Regions from separate parts of the Bradyrhizobium sp. 2S1 genome, predicted to be linked through region 2. Evidence: riboswitches for the same ligand, from Rfam matches in the RefSeq annotation. Region 2 holds a riboswitch; the other holds the start of a gene.
The links. Region 2 has a riboswitch for ZMP and ZTP ahead of glyA (serine hydroxymethyltransferase). Riboswitches for the same ligand answer to the same signal wherever they lie in the genome.
Positions count from the first base shown of each region.

Region 1: it holds a riboswitch for ZMP and ZTP, as region 2 does, so the genes downstream of both, HAP54_RS42325 (bifunctional 5,10-methylenetetrahydrofolate dehydrogenase/5,10-methenyltetrahydrofolate cyclohydrolase) here and glyA (serine hydroxymethyltransferase) in region 2, are expected to answer to the same signal.

Region 1 covers NZ_CP147717.1:8,851,162-8,862,524, reverse strand. The annotation lists gene HAP54_RS42340 (hypothetical protein) at 1-54, shown strand, start outside; gene HAP54_RS42335 (hypothetical protein) at 172-576, opposite strand; gene HAP54_RS42330 (hypothetical protein) at 724-1,929, opposite strand; ZMP/ZTP riboswitch at 2,062-2,141, shown strand; gene HAP54_RS42325 (bifunctional 5,10-methylenetetrahydrofolate dehydrogenase/5,10-methenyltetrahydrofolate cyclohydrolase) at 2,157-3,020, shown strand; gene HAP54_RS42320 (MaoC/PaaZ C-terminal domain-containing protein) at 3,171-3,623, shown strand; gene HAP54_RS42315 (PadR family transcriptional regulator) at 3,752-4,081, shown strand; gene HAP54_RS42310 (serine hydrolase) at 4,078-4,644, shown strand; gene HAP54_RS42305 (serine hydrolase domain-containing protein) at 4,554-5,129, shown strand; gene HAP54_RS42300 (zinc-ribbon domain containing protein) at 5,170-5,592, shown strand; gene HAP54_RS42295 (hypothetical protein) at 5,822-6,115, shown strand; gene HAP54_RS42290 (hypothetical protein) at 6,262-6,633, shown strand; gene HAP54_RS42285 (hypothetical protein) at 6,830-7,606, shown strand; gene HAP54_RS42280 (hypothetical protein) at 7,619-8,281, opposite strand; gene HAP54_RS42275 (winged helix-turn-helix transcriptional regulator) at 8,295-8,621, opposite strand; gene HAP54_RS42270 (L-dopachrome tautomerase-related protein) at 8,838-9,959, shown strand; gene HAP54_RS42265 (alkane 1-monooxygenase) at 10,023-11,168, opposite strand; gene HAP54_RS42260 (helix-turn-helix domain-containing protein) at 11,319-11,363, shown strand, end outside.
Region 2 covers NZ_CP147717.1:1,755,738-1,767,100, reverse strand. The annotation lists gene HAP54_RS08465 (cell division protein FtsX) at 1-682, shown strand, start outside; gene HAP54_RS08460 (YdcF family protein) at 845-1,555, shown strand; gene HAP54_RS08455 (lysophospholipid acyltransferase family protein) at 1,650-2,411, shown strand; gene HAP54_RS08450 (hypothetical protein) at 2,652-4,265, shown strand; gene HAP54_RS08445 (PQQ-binding-like beta-propeller repeat protein) at 4,496-6,328, shown strand; gene glyA (serine hydroxymethyltransferase) at 6,451-7,731, opposite strand; ZMP/ZTP riboswitch at 7,766-7,850, opposite strand; gene HAP54_RS08435 (hypothetical protein) at 7,884-8,018, opposite strand; gene HAP54_RS08430 (hypothetical protein) at 8,124-8,780, opposite strand; gene HAP54_RS08425 (enoyl-CoA hydratase/isomerase family protein) at 9,210-10,007, shown strand; gene HAP54_RS08420 (SDR family NAD(P)-dependent oxidoreductase) at 10,150-10,905, shown strand; gene HAP54_RS08415 (aldehyde dehydrogenase) at 10,981-11,363, opposite strand, start outside.

The sequences.
Region 1 (11,363 bases), 3.6 Mb from region 2:
ATCGCGCAGCAGCAGCCGCGCATGGGCTTCTTTGGCGGCTTCGGGACCTGGTAAGCGGGATTTCCGTAGCCCACATCGATACGCCGCCGCGAATGCTCGCGGCGGCATTTTCATGTCCGCGATATCAGGCCGGTCGCCGGGCGCCGATTGCGCAGGTGGCGCGCTACGCGGTTACCGCGGCAGGCGCGGAATCTTGTCGGCAAAACCGTTGTAGCAGGTCAGCCGCTCGTCCTCTTCCTTGACGAAGCGGCATTCATTGACGCCCTTGGCAGGCGCCGCCTTCGGCTTGGGCTGCGGCTTGAAGATCTCGTCGTAGCAGAGCAGCCGCTCCTTGGTGGCGTCGTCGATGTCGCCGCAGGCCTGGAGCTTCTGCGCGACCGATTGCGGCTTGCCGGGCGCGGGCGGCTTCTCGCCCTTCTTGGCCGCCGGCTTCTTGCCGACCTGGACCAGCGGCTTGTCGCCGATCATGGGCTGGGCGGCCGCCGCCGGCTTGTCGGCCGCGGCAGGTGGGGTGGTGCCTTGGGCAAGCGCGGCAGCCGGATACAGGAGCGCCAGCGCGAGAATGATCTGTCTCATGTCGAAATGTCCGAAATGGCGTGATGACCGAAGGAGGGCGCCAGGGTCGGAAAGGCCGCGGCGTGGAACCGTGACTAACGCAAATTTTGGCTAAATCCTATCCCGGACTTGGCCTTTGGGGTATCAATCCACCGGCTCAGGCGGTGCCTATTTCGGCATGGCCTGCGCGACCAGGAACAGCGCGGCGGCACGTATTTTCGGGGCGTGGATCTGGCCGACAATCTGCAGCGCTCCAGCCACGTCGCCGGCCCTCGCGGTCGCTGCGGCAAGGCTACGCAGCGCGGTCTGCTGAGGCGGCGTTTCGGCCGGATCCGTCAGCAGCGACAGCGTCGTGCGGGCATCATCGGGCCAGCCGTTCGTGGCCTGCCAACTGGCGATGCTGGCGAGCATCATGTCCTTGTCGGTCACCGGCGTCAGCGATTTGGCGATGTCGAGGGCAAGCAGAAATTGCTTGGTCTCCAGCAGTGGAACGATGACCTGCGTATAGCCGACGAGGCGCTGGAGCTCGAATTGCGCGTCGGCAGTCTCCGCCTGCATCTGTTGCAGCGCCTGCTTGACCGGCTCGCCGTCGCCGCGCAGCGCCATCACTTTGATGATGGAGAAGCGAAGCGGGATTTCTCCGCCGCGTACCCTCAATTTGTCCAGGGCGGTGCGCAGATTCTTCTCGGCCTGGTCATAGAACTCCTTCGCGGATTTCGCATCGCTGCGCTTGGCGTAGGCACGCCCCAGGGCGACCTGCATGTCGGCCAGTTGCGATTCCGTGATGAAGCGCTGCTCCATCATCAGTGCACGGGCTTTCTCGATCTTGCCGACGTCTGCCAGCTCCTTCACCGCCTCGATCGCGATGACGCTGCGCGTGCCGTAGATGTTTTTTGGGTCGGGCGGCGGTTGCAGCCGATCGTCCAACGCCAGCGCCGTATCGAGATCGTCGGCCTTGACGAGGCTGCGCGCGAGCTCGGCGATTCCGATGAGCTGCGTCGACCCGCCGAAGGAGCCGACCAGATCAAGCGCCTGCTGTTTCTGGTTGGCGGCAACCAGTCCCTTGATGGCAATCAGGGCGTAGCTCGTCACGTTGGCGTTTTGCGCGGATTGCGACAGCTGTTGTGCCTCGGCGATGTCGGCGGCGGTGGCGTACTCGATATGAAGCAGCACGCTGGCCTGGATCAACACGTCCAGCCGCTCCTTGCCGGCGAGCGGCCTGCCGTTGCTGCTGAACGCCTCTTCGAGAACGCAGGCGCGCGTCGGCTTGCTCCGGCACGTCGCCCAGTCCGCATGGACCGGCAACGCGCCGCTCATTGCACACGCCAGTGACGCAAGCGCCGTCAACCAAAAGCGATGCCTGAAAACCGTCATTGTGCCCTCAATCTAGGCGTGCAGTCCGCCATGCTCGATAAGTTCCACACCTTGCAGAAGACCGCAAGTTGTCGCGCACGCTGCGCTTGCGCGGTCTGCCATTGCCTTTGGCAGGCCGGGCGGCTATGACCACGCCATCTGCGCGACTGGCGCTTGGATGGACCACCATCGGGGAGCGCAGAGACTGAACGCCGCGCGCCTGGGCACCGCTTCGAACCGGAGGTCCCATGACGGCGAATATTCTCGATGGGCATGCACATGCCCAAATTGTCATCGATCAGGTTGCAAGCGAACTGGACCGGCTGCCTCGCGCACCGGGGCTGGCGGTCGTGCTGGTTGGCTGTGACCCGGCGAGCCAGGTCTACGTGCAGAGCAAGGTCAGGATGGCCGAACGGCTCGGCCTGCGCGGCGAGGTCGAACGCCTGCCTGATGACGCCAGCGAGTCCGATCTGCTGGCCAGGATCGAGGCGCTCAACGCGCGTGACGATATCGACGGCATCCTCGTCCAGCTGCCGCTGCCGGCCCATGTCGACGCCTTGCGCGTGATGGCGGCGGTCGATCCCGCCAAGGATGTCGACGGCCTGCATGCCCTGAACGCAGGCCGGCTGTTTCACGGCGACGATGCGCTGGTGCCATGCACGCCGCTCGGCTGTCTCCGCCTGATCAAATCGATCCGGCCTGATCTCACCGGTGCGCATGCCGTGGTGATCGGCAGCTCCAACATCGTCGGCAAGCCGATGGCCGCGCTGCTGCTGCAGGAGCAGGCGACCGTGACGCAGACCCACATCCACACCCGCGGCATCAGCCAGATCTGCCGACAGGCCGATATCCTGGTCAGTGCGGTGGGGAAGGCTGGCCTCGTGCGCGGCGACTGGATCAAGCCGCAGGCCATCGTCATCGACGTCGGCACCACGCGCGTCGAGAAGCCGGACGGCGGCTACACGGTGTGCGGCGATGTCTCCTTCGACGAGGCGGTGCAGGTCGCCGGTGCGATCACGCCGGTGCCGCGCGGCGTCGGCCCGATGACGATCGCCTGCCTGATGGAGAACACCCTGAAGGCCGCCAAGGCGAGGGCGGCACGGCTGCAATAGCGCGGCATATGCGCCGCGTTGCGCGAGCGGCCGATACCGCTCGCGTCACGTCTTCGCATCCGGCGTCGCGTGCGCGAAGTTCATGACGTCAGAGGTCATGGAATGCCCGCAGCGATCGTCTATCGTCGTGCCGGAAAGCGGAGGTGCGCGATGCTGTATGCGGAAGATCTCACCGAAGGCCAGACGTTTGAGCTCGGCAGCTACACGATCGGCGAGGCCGAGATATTGGCGTTCGCCGGCAAGTATGACCCCGTGCCGATCCACACCGATCCCGCTGCGGCTGCGGCGGGTCCGTTCGGCGGCTTGATCGCCAGCGGCTTCAACACCATTGCGATCTATCAGCGCCTCGTGGTCGAGGCGATCTGGGGCAAGGTGGCGGGCATAGTCGGGCGGAGCCTGGAGATTCGATTGCCCAGTCCGGTCCGCCCGGGAGCCACGCTGACCGGCCAGTCGCAGATCCAGAGGATCACCATCAGGGCGGAGCGGCGCGACGCCGTCGTGATCTTCAGGACGGAGCTGGTCAACGACGAGCAGCGCCCTGTTCTTGTCGTCGTGCTCGACGCGCTGATTCACATGCGGCCGGCCGCGAAGGAGCGGGCGTAACGTCCGAGTTGATCGCCGATCGGGGGCCGTAGCCGGGATCATCGGGCTTGAAGCGATGTTGCTGGGACAAGTACCTTGCATTACATGGTACCTTGCTATATGTAGCTCCCAACACCCGCAGGAGTTCGATGGCGGAATCGACGATCCAGGTTCAGCTCAAGAAGGGAGCGCTCGAGATGTGCGTGCTGGCGCTGCTGGCCCGTGGCGAAAGCTATGCCTATGAGATCGCGAGCACGCTCGCTTCACGCATCGGCATGGGCGAGGGCACGATCTACCCCCTGATGCGCCGCATGCAGGATGACGGGCTGGTCGATACGCGCCTCGTCGAGTCGAGCAGCGGTCCGCCGCGGAAATATTACCGGCTGACGCCGGCGGGACGCGCGGCACTCACCGCCCAGAAGCGCGAATGGCAGGCGTTCACGGACGCGGTCGATCAGCTGCTCGGAGAGCGCAAATGAACCGGACGGCCTTCCTGCGACGTCTCTCCGACGGATTGGCCGGCCTTCCGGCGCGCGAGGCCGAGAGCGCCGGCAGGATCAGCGGCCTGCATGCGCTGCTGGTAAGCCGGGGCGGCAGGCTGGTGTTCGAGCACTACGGCAGGGGTGACGATGAGGCCGAAGGCCGCGGGCCGCTCGCCAACGTCGTGTTCGGCCCTGACGTGCCACACGACCTGCGTTCGGTCTCGAAGAGCGTGATCGGTCTTGCCTATGGCATTGCGCTTGCCGCCGGCAAGGTGCCGCCGCCGGAGGCGAAGCTGTACGACCAGTTTCCGCAATATGCCGATCTCGCGCGCGAGGCGGGCCGCGACCGCATCGCCATCCATCACGTGCTGTCGATGACGCTCGGGCTCGAATGGGACGAGCTCACCGTTCCCTATGGCGACGACCTGCGCAACTCGGAGATCGCGATGGAGGCGGCGCCCGATCGCTTCTGCTTCATCCTGGAGCGGCCGATTGTTGTGCCGAGCCCGGCACCAAATGGACCTATTGCGGCGGCGCGACCGCGATCCTGGGGCGCCTGATCTCGAACGGCACTGGCGAGGACTTGCTCGCCTATTGCCGCCGCGTCCTGTTCGATCCGTTGGGATTTGGCCCTGTGGACTGGGCGAAGGGAGTGGGCGACGGCCAGTATCGCGCGGCCTCGGGCCTGCGCCTGTTGCCGCGCGACCTCCTGAAGATCGGCGAACTCGTGCGCGCAGGCGGCGCGTGGGGCGGCCGGCAGATCGTGCCGCGCGACTGGCTGACGCGCGTGCTGGCGCCGGCGGTCGTGATGGAGAATGGCGGCCGCTACGGCTACCAATGGTATCTCGGCGCGTCCTTCGCTGCAGTATTGCCGCATCCCGAACGCTGGGCCGCCGGCATCGGCTGGGGCGGTCAGCGCCTCTATGTATTCCCCGCACTCGACCTTGTCGTCGCGCAATACTGCGGCAATTATGACAAGCCGGCGGCCGAACAGCGGCGCATCAATGATGCCATCATCGATGAGGTGGTGCTGCCCGGCATTTAGGCCGGCACTGCGCCGCAAGGCATTGGCTTGGACGGTGGCCGTGAAGAGCAGCAAGCAGAAGCGCGGGGAGATCGACGCCAAGCAGCGCAAGGCAGAGGAATGGCGCCGCTTGCAGGCGCAACGCGCCGCCGAGCAGCGCCGTCTCCGCGAATACAAGATTGCGCTGGCGCGCGGCGAAGTTCCGGTGGTGACGAGCGAGCTGGCGCCGTCGAACAGCTATTCGATCCCAGATTTCGTCGAGCGCGGTACCTATCGACCGGAGCCGTTCGTCTGCAAGGACTGCGGCGTTGCCGAGGTGTGGACTCCGTTGCAGCAGAAATGGTGGTACGAGACCGCCAAGGGCGACGTGTTCACCACGGCCGTGCGCTGCCGGGCCTGCCGCACCAGGGAGCGCGCACGCAAGACCGCCGCGCGCCGCGTGCATCTCGAAGGGCTCGCGAGGAAGAAGTCTCCCGCCTCGTAAGGGGCACGCTGCGCGCGGACAAGTTGCAACTCTCGCATCGATGGACATGGAACCAGCACGCCCGCGGTCAATGCGTCGCGCGCGCGGAACGTTTCGTTGCCTGATCGGTTCGAGACTTCGAAGCCCCCGAACGAGGGGCGTGAGCGGGGAGGAAGCCAGCCAAGGAAACTACCAAGGAAGCCAGCCAGGGAAGCCGGTCAAGGCCGGAACCAACACGAAGGAGCAGCGGATGAAGCTTAATGCCACGCAAGTCAAGCAGACCATGACGCAACTGAATGCCCAGGTGCTGCCGGATGATCATCCGGCGGTGGCGCAACTGAACAGCGTTTTCGGCGAGCACACATTCTTCGTCGATACCAGCGGACTCAAGGTGCTCGAGCCGGCGCAGACCTCGGACATGCCGGGGCAGACGGGCGAGGTCGTGAGTCTCGCCGAGTGGAGCGATCCGGAGCTGACGTCGCTTCGGCCTCACGAGCCCGAGCCGACCGGCGTGCTCATCACGCTCGAACCCAGCAAGCATTGAGCGCCGCAGCGCGCGGCACGGCGATCGGGCCTCTTGATGGTGACAGTCACCAACGTCACTGCAAGAGGTGCCGAAAGTCACATGGCAAATCAGCGCCGCCTGCGTATGCATCTGCGTGAGGTGGGTATCCAGGCGGTGAGGGGCAGATGGGGATCGTGCGGCGCTGGAGCTCGGACGAGGACGAGAAGCTCCGTGAGCTCGCCGGGGCCGGCAAGAATGCTCTCGAGATCAGCAACGAACTAACCCGCAGCGCGTCGGCGGTGCGCCGGCGCGCCGAGGTCCTGTCGGTTCTCATCATCGCCAAGGCGTTTCGCGCCCGCCCGTCTCATGTCGCCACCCATCTCGAGCGGGTCGCGATCGACGCGATCAAACATCGCCGGCCGTTTCCCGCGGGCGTCGGCCCGAGCACGCTAGCCGGAATGATCGACAAGGGCTGGATTATCCCGGAGGTGGGGCGGAGATATCGCGTCACCGACGCCGGCGTGGAGGCGGTGCGGCGCAAGATCCCGAGCAGTTGAAGGCGCTGCGTGGCTGCGCGCCCGGCGCGACCCGAATGTGGGTTGGCGGGTTTCCCGTAGATGCACGGGACGCCAGGCGGAATATTTGCGCCGAGCACAAGATTTTGCGCCCGAGACGGACGCGCTCGCCGTTCAACCATCGGGGGCGCATCAGCTGCGGTCTCCTCTTGCCCTTCCGTCCGAGTTGATGGTGCCGATGCTCAACGTCCCGCAGGCTCAAGCCGACCGATATCGGCGTTTTGCCGATCTCTCCGATTCCGTCGGTGAGGCAGTCGATGCGATCGCCGGACTGAGCGCAGCAGAGCGTACCGACGTGGCATTCCTCGAGCGGGAGTTCATCCCCGCGCTCGGCCTCAACGACGAGCTGCTGCGCGAACAGCCGCCGGAATTGTCGGCGAGCTTCGGCAAGGGCCTGCACCTCTGGCAGTATCCGAGCCAGCTCGCGCCGTATCTGGCCTGGCTCGCACGCAATGCGTCCGGCGTCTCATCGTATATGGAGATCGGCTGCCGATGGGGCGGCATGTTCATCCTGGTTGCGGAGTGGCTCCGGAACAGCGGTGCCGACCTCAAGACCGTGATCGCGCTCGATCCGATCGATCCGACGCCGTTCATCACGACCTATTTCGAGCTGCTGCGCGAGCGCGCGGAGATCGAGCCGGTCTATCTTCAGGCCTTCTCCACCGCGCCGGTCGTCAGCGCCTATGTCGATCGGGTGAAGCCGGACTTCGTCTTTATCGACGGCGATCACAGCCTGCGCGGCGCGATGCTGGACCATCTGCTGGTCCGCGCCCATGCCAGGATCATCGTGCATCACGACGTCCACTCCCAGGCCTGTCCGGATACGACGCTGCTCTGGACGGCGCTCAAGGAGTTCGAGGCGCCGATCTTCGATACGTTCGAATTCACCAGCCAATATCCGTCCGTCGGCGGTTCATTCCTCGGCATCGGCGCGATGAAGCGGCGGTCAGCGTAGACTGCACAGGACTCACGGTGTTGGCGGCGTCTCGAAGGCGCGCCAGTTGATCGCTCGGAGGTCGCCGCGCTGATAGGGCTGCGGGACGCGCTGCCGGGCCGGCATCGATAGCTGTCGATGTAACACCGGAAAGTTCTGCGCCAGTGTTCCGTTGGTGGGCGGATCCTGCGTATCGGTCGCGGTCAGGCTCACCAGACGATAGCCCGATCCGAACGCCCGCTCGAATGCGCCGGGCTCGAGCTTCCGGATCGTGTTCGGATCCTCGATATCGCCAAAGGTCACGATCATCGGCGTCCTGTTCGGTTGAAAGCTGCCATCGGCCTGTATCGATTCCGGCAGCAGGCTTCCCGAGATCGGCCTTTCGTCGAGCTGGTTGTTGATGGTGACGAACACATAGCGCCTGCCGCCAAGATCGGCGTAGGGCGCTTCGCCCCGCTCGGAGGCCGCGCCCTTCACCGCGGCCGGGTACCACCATGGTGCATGCGAGTGGACCATCTCGATCACGGAGGCGCCGCGTGCCGTGCCGGATGGTGTCGCCACCTCGATCGAAATCTTCTTGCGGATCGGTTTTGACGTCGACGATCCGCCGAACACCAAGAGATAGCCGCCGCCGAGCACGAGCAGCCAGATCACCAGGCGCCGGACCGCCCAGTTGAGCAGGTTCGTCCGCGGCATGCGCTGCTCCGCTCTACCCGGCGCGTTGTGCCGAGGCTGACGCCCCGTTGAGCGCGCGCGGCGCAGCGCGTCGCTCCTCGAGATAGGCGTTGCCCCAGCTCCACAGCGAGCGGATCACGGGTTCGAGCGAACGCCCGCGCGCCGTCAGCGAATACTCGACGCGCGGCGGCACCTCCGGATAGATCTCGCGGTGAATCAGGTCAGCGGTCTCCAGCTCGCGAAGCTGCCGCGTCAGCATGCGCTGTGAAATCCGCGACAGCCGCCGCCCGAGTTCGTTGAAGCGGATGGTATCGCCGAGCAGGTGATAGAGGATCACGGCCTTCCACTTGCCGTCGATCAGATCGAGCGTCGCCTAGACGGGGCAGCCGGCCGCACAATCATAGCTCTTCGCATCGCGCCCCTTCATGGTTCACTCCCTGATACTACCGGACATTCCTGTGCGTAATTGTCAGCGCCTAACTTAGCGCGCAACGTTGGTCCCGCAAAGCCGAACCTTGCCGATCAAGGCCGGGCCGGCGCGCAACGACACATCAACGGCAACAGGGAGGGGACCCGCGTGAAGCGAGGGATTTTGTTGATCGCCGCGATGACGGCGAACGTATTGCTATCAGCTGCGCGTGCGGACGAGCCGGCGGTCCGTGCCGAGATCGTGGCGCGGTTGCCCGAGTCGGTCGGCAACATCGCCATCACGCCGGACAACCAGCTGATCTTCAGCCATCACCCGTTCTTCAGTCCGGAGATCAGGGTCGCGAAGCTGACGTCGCCGACGACATTCCAGCCGTTTCCAAGCGCGGAGTGGAATACGCCGCGGAAGGGCACCGACCAGTATCTCGACAACGTGCTCGGGCTCCGCTCGGACGAGAATGGCGTGGTCTGGATCATCGACATGGGATTCCGCACCAACATCACGCCGAAGCTGGTCGGATGGAATACGCGCAGCGACCGGCTCGAGCGCATCTATTACATGCCGGATCCCGTGACGCGGACGGGGTCGCAGCCGCAGGACATCGTGATCGACCAGAAGCATCGCAAATTCTACATCGCCGACGAGAATATCGGCCCGGGCGGCGATGGATCGCATGCCGCGATCATCATCATCGACATGGACACCGGGCGCGCCAGGCGCGTGCTTGACGGAGACCGTTCCACGATCCCTGAAGACCTGCCGATCACGGTGGACGGCAAGGATCTCACGGTGTCGGGCAAGGACGGCAAGCCATCCATCATCAAGGTCGGCTGCGACGGCATCACCATGGATGTCAGGTCGGAATGGGTCTACTTCGCGCCGCTCAGCGGGCGCTCGATCTACCGCGTACGGGTCGCCGATCTCAACGACGAGAAGCTGACACCATCCGAGCTGAGCGCCAGGGTCGAGCGCTATTCAGACAAGCCGAACAATGGCGGGCTCTCGATCGACTATGCCGGCAATCTCTATCTCACCGCAGTCGAGAGCAAGTCGGTCGGCGTCATCGGGGCCGATCGCAAATATCGCACCTATCTGAGCGACGCCGAGATGGTCTGGCCCGACGGAATCACGGCGTCCGCGGACGGCTACATGTACGTATCGGCGTCGCAAATCTCCGCGGCCGCGATGTTTCACGGCGGCAAGGGCGAGAACAAGGCGCCGTATCTGATTTATCGCTTCAAGCCGCTCGCGGCCGGGTACGTCTCGCGATGAGTGCGGGCGCAGCGTGTTGACGACGACGCCCGGCCTGTTTTGCAGGCCGGGCGACAATTGCAATCACGAACTCGCCGGCCGGTCGCGCAGATTGAGCTTGCTCTTGTCGCCGCCGGCCCAGGCCAGCGTCTTCGGGTCCATCACGCGGAACCAGAGCGGCGGGATCGCAGCGAGCCCGAACATGCCGGTGTAGCCGTTCGGCAGCCGCGGGATGTCGTCGAAATCGCGCAGCGACTGGTAGGGGCGCATCGGGTTGGCGTGGTGGTCGGAATGACGTTGCAGATGGAACGTCATCAGGTTCGAGACGATGTGGTTGGTGTTCCAGGAGTGGCGCGGCTCGACCGCCTGGTAGCGGCCGTTCGGCAGTTTTTCGCGCAACAGCCCGTAATGCTCGACATAATTGGCCTGGGTCAGCGCATACCAGCCGAGGAAATGATGCGCGACGATGAACGGCGCCACCTTCCAGCCGAACAGCGCAATCAGAATAGCCGCGACCACGAATGTCAGCGCAAAGCCCTGCAGGATCTCATTGTTGACCGACCAGACCGGCTCGCCGCGCCTGGTCAGCCGCTCGGCTTCATTGCGCCAGCCGCGCTTGAAGGCGCCGGGCAATTCGCGCAGCGCGAACGCATAGATCGATTCACCGAACCGCGCGCTGGCGGGGTCTTCGGGGGTCGCAACCCAGGTGTGGTGGCCGCGATTGTGCTCGACGCGGAAGTGGGCGTATCCCACCGCACAGTTGGCGAGCGTGCCGAACAGGATGTTGAGCCTGTCCGGCTTGTGGCCGAGCTCATGCCCGATCAGCAGTGCACCGCCATTGATGGTGCCGACGCCGAGCAGCAGCGCGACGTAGGACCACCATGGCAGCTCTTGGGTGCCGAAGAAGGCGATCAGGGCGACGTAGTTGACCCAGGGAAATACCACGGTGAAGCGCGCGAGCCGCAGATAATACGGATCGGCCTCCATCGCGGTGACCACTTCCGCCGGCGGATTGTGGCTGTCTTCGCCGAACAGGACATCGAGCAGCGGGATCAGGATGAAGATGAAGACGAAGGGGATCAGCGTCACCAGCGGATTGTGCGTCCGCAGGAACAGCCAGTAGGACAATAGCGGGATCAGCGGCGGGATGAACGACAGCATCCACAGATAGCGTTTGCCGTCCCAATAAAAGATCGGGTCGCCAGCATCATTCTTGCCTTCGAAGATCATCGCATTCCCTCCAGCATCTCTCGTCGCGTCGGCATTCGCCGTTGTTAGCCTGAGCATGCCGCGAGGCGGGCCTGCGCCGCCAGTTCACAACAGGCCAAATTTGTGGCATTTTGCGCCAAACGTCAGACAGCCGGGGAGGCCGCCGACACCATGCAGCGATCGGATTCGGATGCCCTCCGCGCGCCGGTCACCGTG
Region 2 (11,363 bases):
TGCGGATGCGATGCGGGCGCAGTCCGGCATTCTCGAGGTCCGGCCGTTCAGCAAGGAGGAATCCGCCAAGCTGCTGGAGCCGTGGCTCGGCAGCGGGCTCTCGATCGAGGAGCTGCCGGTGCCGCGCGTCATCGTGGCGCGGGTGCAGCCCGGCACCACGCTCGATCTCGCCGCGCTGCGCGCGCGGGTGACGCAGGTGGCGCCGACCGCAAGCGTCGACGATCATCGCGCCTGGATCGAGCGCATGCGCTCGATGACCGGCGCCACCGTGTTTGCCGGCGTCGGCATCCTCATCCTCGTGATCATCGCCACCATCATCTCGGTGTCGTTTGCGACCCGCGGCGCGATGGCATCCAACCGTCCGATCGTCGAGGTGTTGCATTTCGTCGGCGCCGGCGACAGCTACATCGCCAACCGCTTCCTGCGGCATTTCCTCCGGCTCGGCCTTGAAGGCGGGCTGATCGGCGGCGGCGCGGCGATGCTGGCGTTCGGCTTCTCCGAGTCGATTGCCAACTGGTTTTCCGGCACGCCGGTAGGCGACCAGTTCGCGGCTCTGCTCGGCACGTTCTCGCTGCGCCCATCGGGCTATCTGGTGCTGGCGATGCAGGCGGTGCTGATCGCGGCGATCACCGCCTGGGCGTCGCGGCGCACATTGTTTGCCACGCTCGACGACATCGATTGACGGCGCACGACAGCGCAACCATGAGGTCAGTCGCGTGATCGCATTTCGCCGCCAGAGTGTGATCCCGCGCGTATTCGCGCAGCCGTCGTCACGGCAAAACCGGGTTTCCACTTTTCCAGTTCATGCATTAAAATCGCCCGGGGGGAAGGGTAACCGCATCACATGAGTTTGCAGTCCGACGATACGTCGCCGAATGGCTATGCCGCGCCTCCGCGCGGCTGGCTGCGCGCCGTCATCGTCGTGCCGCTGGCGCTTGGCTTCGTTGCCGCGGCGGTGGGCTTTGTCGGCTTCCTCTCGCAATTGCGCGGCGTCGAGACCGACCCGCCGCACAATGCCGACGGCATCGTGGTGCTGACCGGCGGCTCGTCGCGGGTGTCGGACGCGATGGAATTGCTCGCCGCGGGCTACGGCAAGCGGCTGTTGATCTCGGGCGTGCATCCGACCAACGACGCCGGCGACATCTCCCGCTCGGTGCCCGATAGTCGGGGGCTGATGAGCTGCTGCGTCGATCTCGACCGCTCGGCGGTCAACACCCGCAGCAATGCGGCGGAGACGCGGCGCTGGGCGCGCGAGCGCGGCTTCAAATCGCTGATCGTGGTGACCTCGAACTACCACATGCCGCGCGCGATCGTGGAACTGTCACATGCGATGCCCGACGTCACGCTGATCCCGTTCGCGGTCGTTGGCGACAAATGGCGCGACGAGCCGTGGTGGACCAGTGGCGGAACCTTTCGTCTCTTGCTATCGGAATACGCCAAATATGTCGCCGCGGAGGTCCGGGTGCGGCTCGCCGATATCGGCCTCGACCTGACTTCCGATCTCGCCGAGCCGGCAGCCGCACCGCGCCGTCCGGCGACGGCGCAGGCGAATTAGGATTAGGCATGATCCGGAAAAGTGCGGAGCGGTTTTCCCTCGCGACAAACGCGGAACGCGTTTGCGCGGAGATCATGCTCAAACAAGGACTGAAATGATCTTCCTGCGCTCGCTGATCTTCAACGTGCTGTTCTATCTGGTGCTGGTGGTGCTCTGCATCATCGCGCTGCCGGCGCTGCTGCTGCCGCGCGGCGCGATGATGGCACTCGAAGCCGCCTGGGCCAGCATCAGCCTGTTCCTGATGCGCGTGGTCTGCAACATCAAGATCGAGTTTCGCGGCGTCGAGAAGATTCCGAAGGGACCACTGGTGATCGCCTCGAAGCACCAGTCGTTCTGGGAGACCTTTGCGCTGGTGCGCTTCTTCGACCATCCGTTGTTCATCCTCAAGCGCGAGCTGATGATGATCCCGGTGTTCGGCTGGTACCTCAAGAAGGTCGGCATGATCTCGGTCGAGCGTGGCGGCGGCCCGCGCTCACTGATCAAGACGCTGAAGCGCGCGGCGGCCGAGGTGAAGCTCGGCCGTCAGCTCGTGATCTTCCCGGAGGGCACGCGCACCGCGCCTGGGGCTGTGCCGAACTACAAGGCCGGCGTCGCGCAGATCTATGCCGAGAGCGGCGTGCCGTGCCTGCCGGTCGCGCTCAATTCCGGGCTGTTCTGGCCGCGCCGCACCTTCATGCGCTATCCCGGCACGCTGGTGGTCGAATTCCTCGATCCGCTGCCGCCGGGATTGCCGCGCGACGAGTTCATGACCCGCCTGCGCGACCAGATCGAGACCGCCACCAGCCGGATCGTCGAGGCCGGCCGCGCCGAGCAGGCGCAATTGTTCGGCGGCGTGCCGAGCGAGGCGAAGGGTTAGGGCGGAAGCCTTTCCACAAATCGCCGTGCCCGAAGCCGTCGTCCCACGGCTGCATGGCCGCTCAATCTCCATCCCTATTGTTTCGGAAGATTGCCGGCCAACCGCCTTCTGCAACCATCGGTGGATCGCGTCAACATTTTCCGAAACGTGAACGCGACAGTCGGAGATCTGTCACAGCAGTGTTGCGATCCGCCGCTTATGAGCAATCCATTTGATCTTCAGAAAATGGGGGGCTCTCGGATGTTCAAGACAATCTCCACACCACAAGCAATCGGCCGCGCAATTGTCCGGCGCCTGATCGCGGGGACGGCTCTCTCACCGGTGCTGTTCGCAGTCCATCCGTCCTTTTCCCAGATTGCAGGCAATCCGCACGAATTGCTCGTCAGCGGCGCGCTCTACGCAGGCAAGCCGTCGACCGTCGCCGTGGGCCAGACCCTGCCGACGGGCGGAATTGCGGTGGCTGACGGCACCTATCCGACGGTCTTCAACAATGTGGCGGTTGATTCGAACTTCGGCGTGACTGCGCCGGTCGTGATCAAGAAGTTTCACCTGGAAGGCGGTCGCCTTCGCGAAATCGGCGCGCTGACTGTCCCGGCAGACGTGGCGGTGACAAGCTTCAGCTCCAAGTCCGAATTGTCGCTTCACCTGTCGCCCGACGGCAAGGCCGTGACATTCATGGGCTACGACGCTGCAGTGAACGAGCTGGACGTCTCCAACTCCAATTCGCCCAATCATGTCGATCCCACCAATCCGGACACCAGCGTGCATGCACGCGTGGTGGCGGAGCTCGGTTTTGACGGATCACTGCACCGGACCAAGGTCAACGTTTACAGCGGCGACAATGGCCGCGGCGCGATCCGCGCCAACAAGGTCAACGGCACCCAGGCCGACCAGTATTTCACGGTCGGCAATGCCGGTAACGGCAGTGGCATCCAGCCGGTGCTGATCGTCAATGACACCGGCGTTCAACTCGCGACGCCGGGCAGCGATGGTTCTGACACCGTGGTTGGCGTGCAGCAGGGAACGCCCGGCAGCAAGAACGGCTTTCAGTTCGGCTTCTCCGTCGGCCAGCTAGGCTTTGCCGCGGACAAGTCCGGCAAGGACGACAATTTCCGCGGCCTCGCGATCTCTGACAACACGCTCTACGAAACCAAGGGCAGCGGAAGCAACGGCATCAACACGGTCTATCAGGTCGGCGCGCCGGGAGTTCTCCCGACCCGGGATACGGCCGCCGCGACGGCGTTCAGCATTCTTCCGGGTTTCCCGAGCAATCCCGCGGTGAACTCCGGCGCGAACGGCTTCTATCCCTTCGGCATCTGGTTTGCCAATGCGACGACGCTTTATGTCACCCAGGAGGGCGACGGCAACCTGGCCGACGCGGCAACGTCGCCGACGGCGGGCCTTCAGAAATGGGTCTATGCGAACGGCAGCTGGAGCCTTGCTTACACGCTGCAGAAGGGGCTGAACCTCGGCACGGCCTATCATGTGAAGGGATATCCGACCGACCCGGCGACGGGCGGCCTGCGCAACATCACGGGCCGCGTGAACCGCAACGGCACGGCGACGATCTTCGCCGTGACGTCGACGGTGAGCAATTCGGTCGAGCCCGGGGCCGATCCGAATCTGGTGGTCGCCATCACGGACAAGGTGGCGGCGACGGCGCTTCCGGCGAATGAGGCCTTCGATGTCGTCGTGCCGCCGGCCTTCGGCATGGTCTATCGCGGTGTGTCGTTCGCTCCCGTCAATTGCGATGGCGATCATGGCCGGATGAAGGACCATGGCCGCGGCAATGACGACGGCAAGAATCCGCAGGACGATGTCTGCGGTCCAACCAGGATCGCGGCGGGTCACTGATCGTCCGCAGTGACCGGAGCTTTGCTGGCTCCGTGTGCAAGGCGGGTGACGCGCGGCCGGCTTCACCCGCGCGTCTCACAAACCGTCATGCCCGGGCTTTTCCCGGGCATCCACGTCTTGGCTGCCTGCACCACGGGATCTGTTGGTGTCGTCGGGCGGGATTGGCAACCATCCGGGTTCTGCTAGGCTGCCATCGTTCTTGTCATCAACAGCAACGCTGGTGAACGACGATGAAACTGGTTGCTGCGACGGCCGTCATCCTGATCTGGTCTTGCCTCCCGGCGACAGCGCAGCAACGCGCCGCCGCGCTCTACGCGCAACGCTGCGCGCAGTGCCACGACAGCGGCAACGCGGATAGTCGCGTGCCGAGCCGCGCCGCGCTGCAGGCAAAATCGTTCGACGAGGTTGTGGGTGCGATCACCACGGGCGCGATGGCATCCTTCGCGCAGGGGCTGACCGGTGACGAGCGCGCGGCGGTCACCTCGCTCGTCACCGGCAAGGCCGCGTCGCATGCGTCGACCGAGAATGCGGGCCAATGCGCGCCGAGCGAGGCCGGCTTTCCGCAGCCGACCGATGGGCCAGGGTGGAATGGTTGGGGCGCGGATCTCAACAACAGCCGGTTTCAGCCGGCGGCAACGGCCGGCCTCACATCAGATGAAGTCCCCCGGTTACGTCTGAAATGGGCGTTCGGATTCCCGAACACGTCCACCGCCTTCGCTCAGCCGACCGTCGTCGGCGGTCTGCTGTTTGTCGGCGGCGGCGACCGCAAGGTGCACGCCCTCGACGCCAAAAGCGGATGCACCCGATGGGTGTTTCCGACCGAGGCGGCGGTCCGGACCGCGATCAGTTTTGCCTCGCTGGACAACGGCCAGCCCGCCATCTTCTTTGGCGATCTGTTCGCCAACGTCTACGCCGTGAATGCTGTGACCGGCGCGCTGATCTGGAAGAGCAGGGCCGACGATCATCTGGCCGCCCGGATCACCGGCGCGCCCGTCTTCCATTCCGGCGTCGTCTATGTCGGGGTTTCCTCGATCGAGGAGGCCACGGGGTCGCGGCCGACCTACCAATGCTGCACGTTTCGCGGCAGCGTCGTTGCACTGAAGGCCGAGACCGGCGCGCAGATCTGGAAGAGCTACACCATCCCTGAAGCGCCGCATCCGACCAAGACCAACGCCATCGGCACCCAGCTGTTTGGTCCGGCCGGAGCGTCGGTCTGGTCCGCGCCGACGATCGACGTGCAGCGCCAGGCGCTCTACGTCGCGACGTCGAACAGCTATGCCGATCCGGCGACCGACACCAGCGATGCCGTCCTCACGTTCGATCTGGCGACCGGCCGGATGCTTTGGCATCAGCAGGCCACGCCCAGGGACAGCTTCGTCGTTGCGTGTTTCGGCGCCGACCAGTCGAACTGTCCTGACAGCCGCGGACCCGATCATGACTTCGGCCAATCGCCCATCCTGGTGAGCTTGCGCAACGGACAACGCGCGCTGGTGATCGGCCAGAAATCCGGCGTGGTCCATGCACTGGATCCCGATCATGACGGCAAGATCCTGTGGCAGACGCGGATCGGCCAGGGCGGCCCGTTGGGCGGGACCGAGTGGGGCTCGGCTGCGGACCAGGACCGGATCTACGTCGCCAATTCGGACGTGCGGTTTCTAAGGGACGGCACGAGGCGTCTGAACTCAAGCGAAGGCGGCGGCCTGTTCGGGCTGGATCTTGTGACCGGGAAGATCACGATGCAGGTGGCGCCGGTCGCCTGCGGCGACCGCCCCCAGTGCAGTCCGGCGCTGTCGGCCGCGATCACCGTCATTCCCGGCGTCGTGTTCTCAGGTGGCGTGAGCGGCTTCTTGCGCGCCTATGCGACCGACGACGCTCGGCTGCTCTGGGAGATCGACACGGCCCGCGACTACACCACGGTGAATGGCGTCTCGGCCCGTGGCGGTGCCATGGACGGACCCGGCCCGATCGTTGTGGATCACATGCTGTACGTCAATTCCGGCTACGCGCAGTGGAGCGGATTGCCCGGCAATGTTCTGCTGGCCTTCGAGGTCGGCAATCCCTGACGAGCGCATAGAGCGTTTTCGAGCGAAGCCTGTCCCGCACTTGATGCGGGATGCGCACCGGCGGCGCCAAACTCCGTTCGGCATGTCTGCGCGCCAGGTTGCGGTTGCCGGTGTGCCGCCGATCAGTTCGGTCCGGAGGCGGACACCACGCCTGGAACAGGAAAAGCCCGGCACATCTCGGTGCATTCCGACCTGAGGCGCGCGACGACCGTATCGTCTCCGTTCGCCTGAAGCGCCGCCGCAATGAACCCGCCGATACGATGCATTTCGGCTTCTCCCATGCCGCGCGTGGTCGCCGCCGGCGTCCCAAGGCGAACACCGCTCGGCCTGAGCGGCGGGCGCGGATCGTCCGGAATGATCTGCTTGTTGGTGGTGATGGCGATGGCATCGAGCACGTCCTCGGCCGCTCGCCCGTCCAGTCCGACCGATGCTGCCGTATCGACGACCATCATGTGATTGTCCGTCCCGTCGGTGACCAGCTTCATCCCGCGCTCCATCAGCGCGCCGGCAAGCACTTTCGCGTTGCGCAAGACCTGCCGCGCGTAAGCCTGGAAATCCGCGGTCGCCGCCTGCTTGAGCGTCACGGCAATCCCGGCCACGACGTTCATGTGAGGTCCGCCCTGCAAACCGGGAAAGACCGAAGCATCGATCCGGCCGGCATGCTCCTTCCGGCACAGGATGATCCCGCCGCGGGGGCCGCGCAGCGACTTGTGGGATGTCGTCGTCATGACGTCGAAGCCGGCATCGAGCGGATTGCGCATCACGTCAGCGGCAACCAGTCCGCCATAATGGCTGACGTCGGCCATCGTGAGCGCGCCGACTTCGTCGGCAATGCTCTTGAATGCCGCATAGTCCAGGTCGCGCGGATAGGAGCTGTCGCCGCACAACACCATCTTCGGGCGCGCTTCACGCGCCATCGCGCGCAATGCGTCGAAATCGATCGCGCCGCCGTTTGACGGCGCCGTCTTGTAGCGAATGAAGTTGAACAAGCGGCCCATGTGGGACACCGGCGCGCCGTGGGTGAGATGACCGCCATGGGACAGGTCCATGGCGAGAATGGTGTCGCCGGGATTCAACAGGCCGAGATAGACGGCCTGATTCATCGGTGATCCGGAAAGCGGCTGAACGTTGGCGTGCTCGGCACGAAACAGCGAGCAGGCCCGCTGCCGCGCGAGGTTCTCGATGTTGTCCGTATACTGCTGGCCGCCGTAGTATAGGCGTCCCGGATACCCTTCCGAATATTTATTGGTGAAGACCGAGCCGAGCAGTTCGAGCACCTCCGGGTAGGTGTAGTTCTCGGACGGAATCAGTTCGACGCCGTCCTGTTGACGGCGCTCTTCGCCCGCAAGGGCGGCGGCGATCTCTTGATCGTTGATGGACAGTTCGTTGCGAAACGACGGCATGCTCGGGCTCCTCAACACGCTGTTTTTCCAGCAGATGGGTTGCCCAGGCGATCGGCGTTGAACCCTTCGCGCTTCACCGTGGTCAATTCCACGTTGGCTCGCCAGTCGCGCGAAAGGACGAATGAGCACGGAGACTCTTCGTGAGGGAGAATTTAGCCGACCTGCGGACCTTTCGCAACGACCAGTTCAATGACCGCGGATAAGGGCGATGCCGCTTTCGCGGTCGACGCCGGAAACATCATGCCGCCGAACGGCATCATGTAGCTGAAGGCGCGCGAGGTGTTCACCCGCACGGTGCCGGCGAGCGGCTGCTTGTCAGAAGAGCCGGCCTGAGACTGATGCGAGCTTCACCGCGAACCAATGGGCCACCTTCTACGCCGGCGGCTTTGCGTTTAAACTGCCGCAACGGATGTGTATGATGGATCAGCCGTAAGTGCATTCAACAGCGAACCAAGCAATTGCCGATCAAGCGGCGAGAACTGATGACCGTTGCTCCAATCAAAACGGATAAAGGCGAAGACAGCGTCTTCGCCCATCCCTCGTTCTACGCTGAATTCGCACCGCGCGACGATCAGGCCGCCTTTGTAGACTCGATCTATATCCTGAAAGACCGGGGCCGGCTGACGGAAAGCCGGATATCGTTCGCTTCCCCGCTCAAGGAGCTTGCCTTCGTATTCCGGGAAGGCGATTCGGCCGGCAAAGTGGTCTTCAACGAGCCGAGCCTCAATTGCAGAAGAAAAGGAAGGGCGTTCTTCGGTTGGATCGTCCATCGGGCGGAAGAGATCGACCGAAGCGATTCCGACGAAGCGGTCAGGGTGAGCCTGGCAGTGTTGGGCGACCTCGTCGTTACTGATCATCGGCCCGCCCGGACCGTGCCAGCCACAGAGCATGCCCATAGAAACGCCTGCACGATCCATCTCGGCAAGCGAGTCTCCGATAGGAGGCGCCGTTTCCGACCATTTGCCGGGTCTCCACCGACGCAACGACTCGAATATCGGATCCCCGATCCAGGCGGGATTCGGATGCTGCATCCAGGCGTCGATGATCACATTCTGAGCTGCCCGCGTCTGACGATGGATCGATCGAGATAGGGAATGGGACGCCCCGGTTCGGATTCGCGCAGAGGCCCCGCGTGTCCGACCTGCGTGCAGAACGGGATGTCGAGTTCGCAGCACTCCGCGAACAGAGGATAGTACCGGCGATCGTACGAGAGTTGAGGCTGCGCGTGAAGAGAGACGGCTTCAGACACATCGGCCTACAAGGTCAGCCGCTACCCGTCCGATCTCGTCGGGTATATGCGCGGCAACAAAAGGCATCGGGTTCTCTTCGGGTCCAACCATCCCTTCTGGCCCGCAGGTGAGTGCCTCGCCGGTCTCGACGACCTCCAACTCGGCGTCGACGCCCGTTCGGCATTCTTGACCGACAACGCGCGGCGTCTGTTCAAGCTTGCCTGATCTTTCGCAACCATAGGATGACCGATGCCCTGGATCATTGAACGCAAGCACCCGCACGTTGCCGTAGTGACAATGAACACCAACAAGGTCAATGCGCAGAATCCGGCTTTCTTCGCCGACCTACACGCGGCGTTCGATCGCCTGGAATCCGAGTTCGCCGATTGCGCCGTCGTGTTGACCGGATCGGGCGCGGTGTTCACGGCGGGCCTCGACCTCGACCATCATTTCCCGTTGTTCGCGAGCCAATCGATCAAGGAGATCGATGCCTGGTTCGAAGAATATCGCGCGACGAACCTCCGTCTCTTCACGTATCCGAGGCCGACGGTGGCTGCGATCAACGGCCATGCCTATGCAGGTGGATTCATCACCGCGATCGATTGCGATCACCGGGTCGCCAGCGAAGGTCCGCTGCAGTTCGCGCTGAACGAGGTCCCCATCGGCATTCCGATGCCGGCTGTCTACTGCGAGATCATCAAGCATGCGATCGGTCCGCGATCGGCTTTCGAACTGACGCTGTTTGGTCAGGTTTACGATCTCGCCGCGGCGACGCGACTGGGCGTCGTCCAGCAGACAGTCGCGCCGGACAAGTTGCTCGATGCGGCCGTCGCTTGGGCGGCGTCGGTGCCGCCGGATTGCTACATGGCCTACGCGTTCTCGAAGCGCGCGCTGCAGGCGACCACAATGACGGCGATCGATGCCGCCGCGCGGCTCGACCGGGACCTGCTGTCGCGCGGCATGTCGGATCTCGGAAGCATTCGCGCCCACACCCGACGCTACAAGGAACTGAAGGGCAGGGACGTGACCTGGCCGCTACCCGCCTAGGCCACCAACCCGATGCTTGCATTGCCGAGCACGGGCGGCAAGGTGATGCCGCACAATGACATTCAGGCGCAATTTTGCCGGCTCCGTTGAAACGTGTATCTTTGACCCTGAGTGTTGCCGTTCGTGTGAACGAGGGGAAGCTATGGACCTCAACGGAAAAGTCGCATTGGTCACCGGCGGGTCGGGTGGAATTGGAGAGGCGATTGCCAAGGCTCTCGCCGCCGCCGGTGCGGACGTTGCCGTTTCCTACGTAGCGGAAGCGGCGCGCGCGGGTGAATTGGTCGAGGCGCTGCGGATGCCTGGCCGGCGCAGCCAGGCGGTGCAGCTTGATCAGCGGGATCCTCAATCGATCGATGCGTGCGTCAAAGCCTTGGCCGGCCATTTTGGCCGGATCGATATCCTGATCAACAACGCCGCGTGGAACGTCGGCATCCCGTTCAAGGAGCTCGACGCGCTAACGCCGGAGATCTGGGATCGGATTCTTGAAACGAATCTTCGCGGACCATTTCTGCTCGCACGGGGTTTTGCCTCTGAACTTCGGCGGCACAAGGCAGGTCGCATTGTCAATATCGCGTCAATTGCCGGGGTTGCACCAGGTGGCAGCAGTATCGCTTACGCGGTCAGCAAGGCGGCATTGATCCATCTTACGCATTGCCTGGCAGTTACATTGTCGCCCGAAGTGACCGTCAACTGTGTCGCCCCCGGCTTGGTCGAAGGAACGCGCATGGCCGAGCGCGTGCCCGAAGCAATGCGGCAGATGGCGCGCGCCCAGTCAGTGCTTGGACGAACCGGAAGCGTCGATGACATTGCCCAGCTCGTGGTGGCTTATTGCCGAATGGACAGCGTGACGGGACAAACGATTGTCGTGGACGGCGGAAATCCGATGGCTATGCATTAGCTTTCCTGAGGTGTTCGGACTGCGACTCGGTTCACCCCCGATGGGAGAGGTGAACCGAAGCGAGAAAACGCGCGCTCACCGCATCACGAATGGATTGGCCGGCACGTCCGTCGCGGTCGAGATCCAGACGCTCTTGGTCTCCTGATATTCGCGCACCGCGTCGATGCCGCTCTCGCGGCCGACGCCGGAGAACTTCATGCCGCCGAACGGCATCATGTAGCTGATGGCGCGGTAGGTGTTCACCCACACGGTGCCGGCGCGCAGCTGCTTCGGCACGCGAATGGCGCGGGCGAGATCCTTGGTCCAGATGCCGGCGGCAAGGCCGTAGATCGTGTCGTTGGCGATCCGGATGGCGTCTTCCTCGGTGTCGAACGAGATGATCGACAGCACCGGCCCGAACACCTCCTCGCGGGCGATCCGCATGGTGTTGTCGACATCGGTGAAAATCGTCGGCTCGA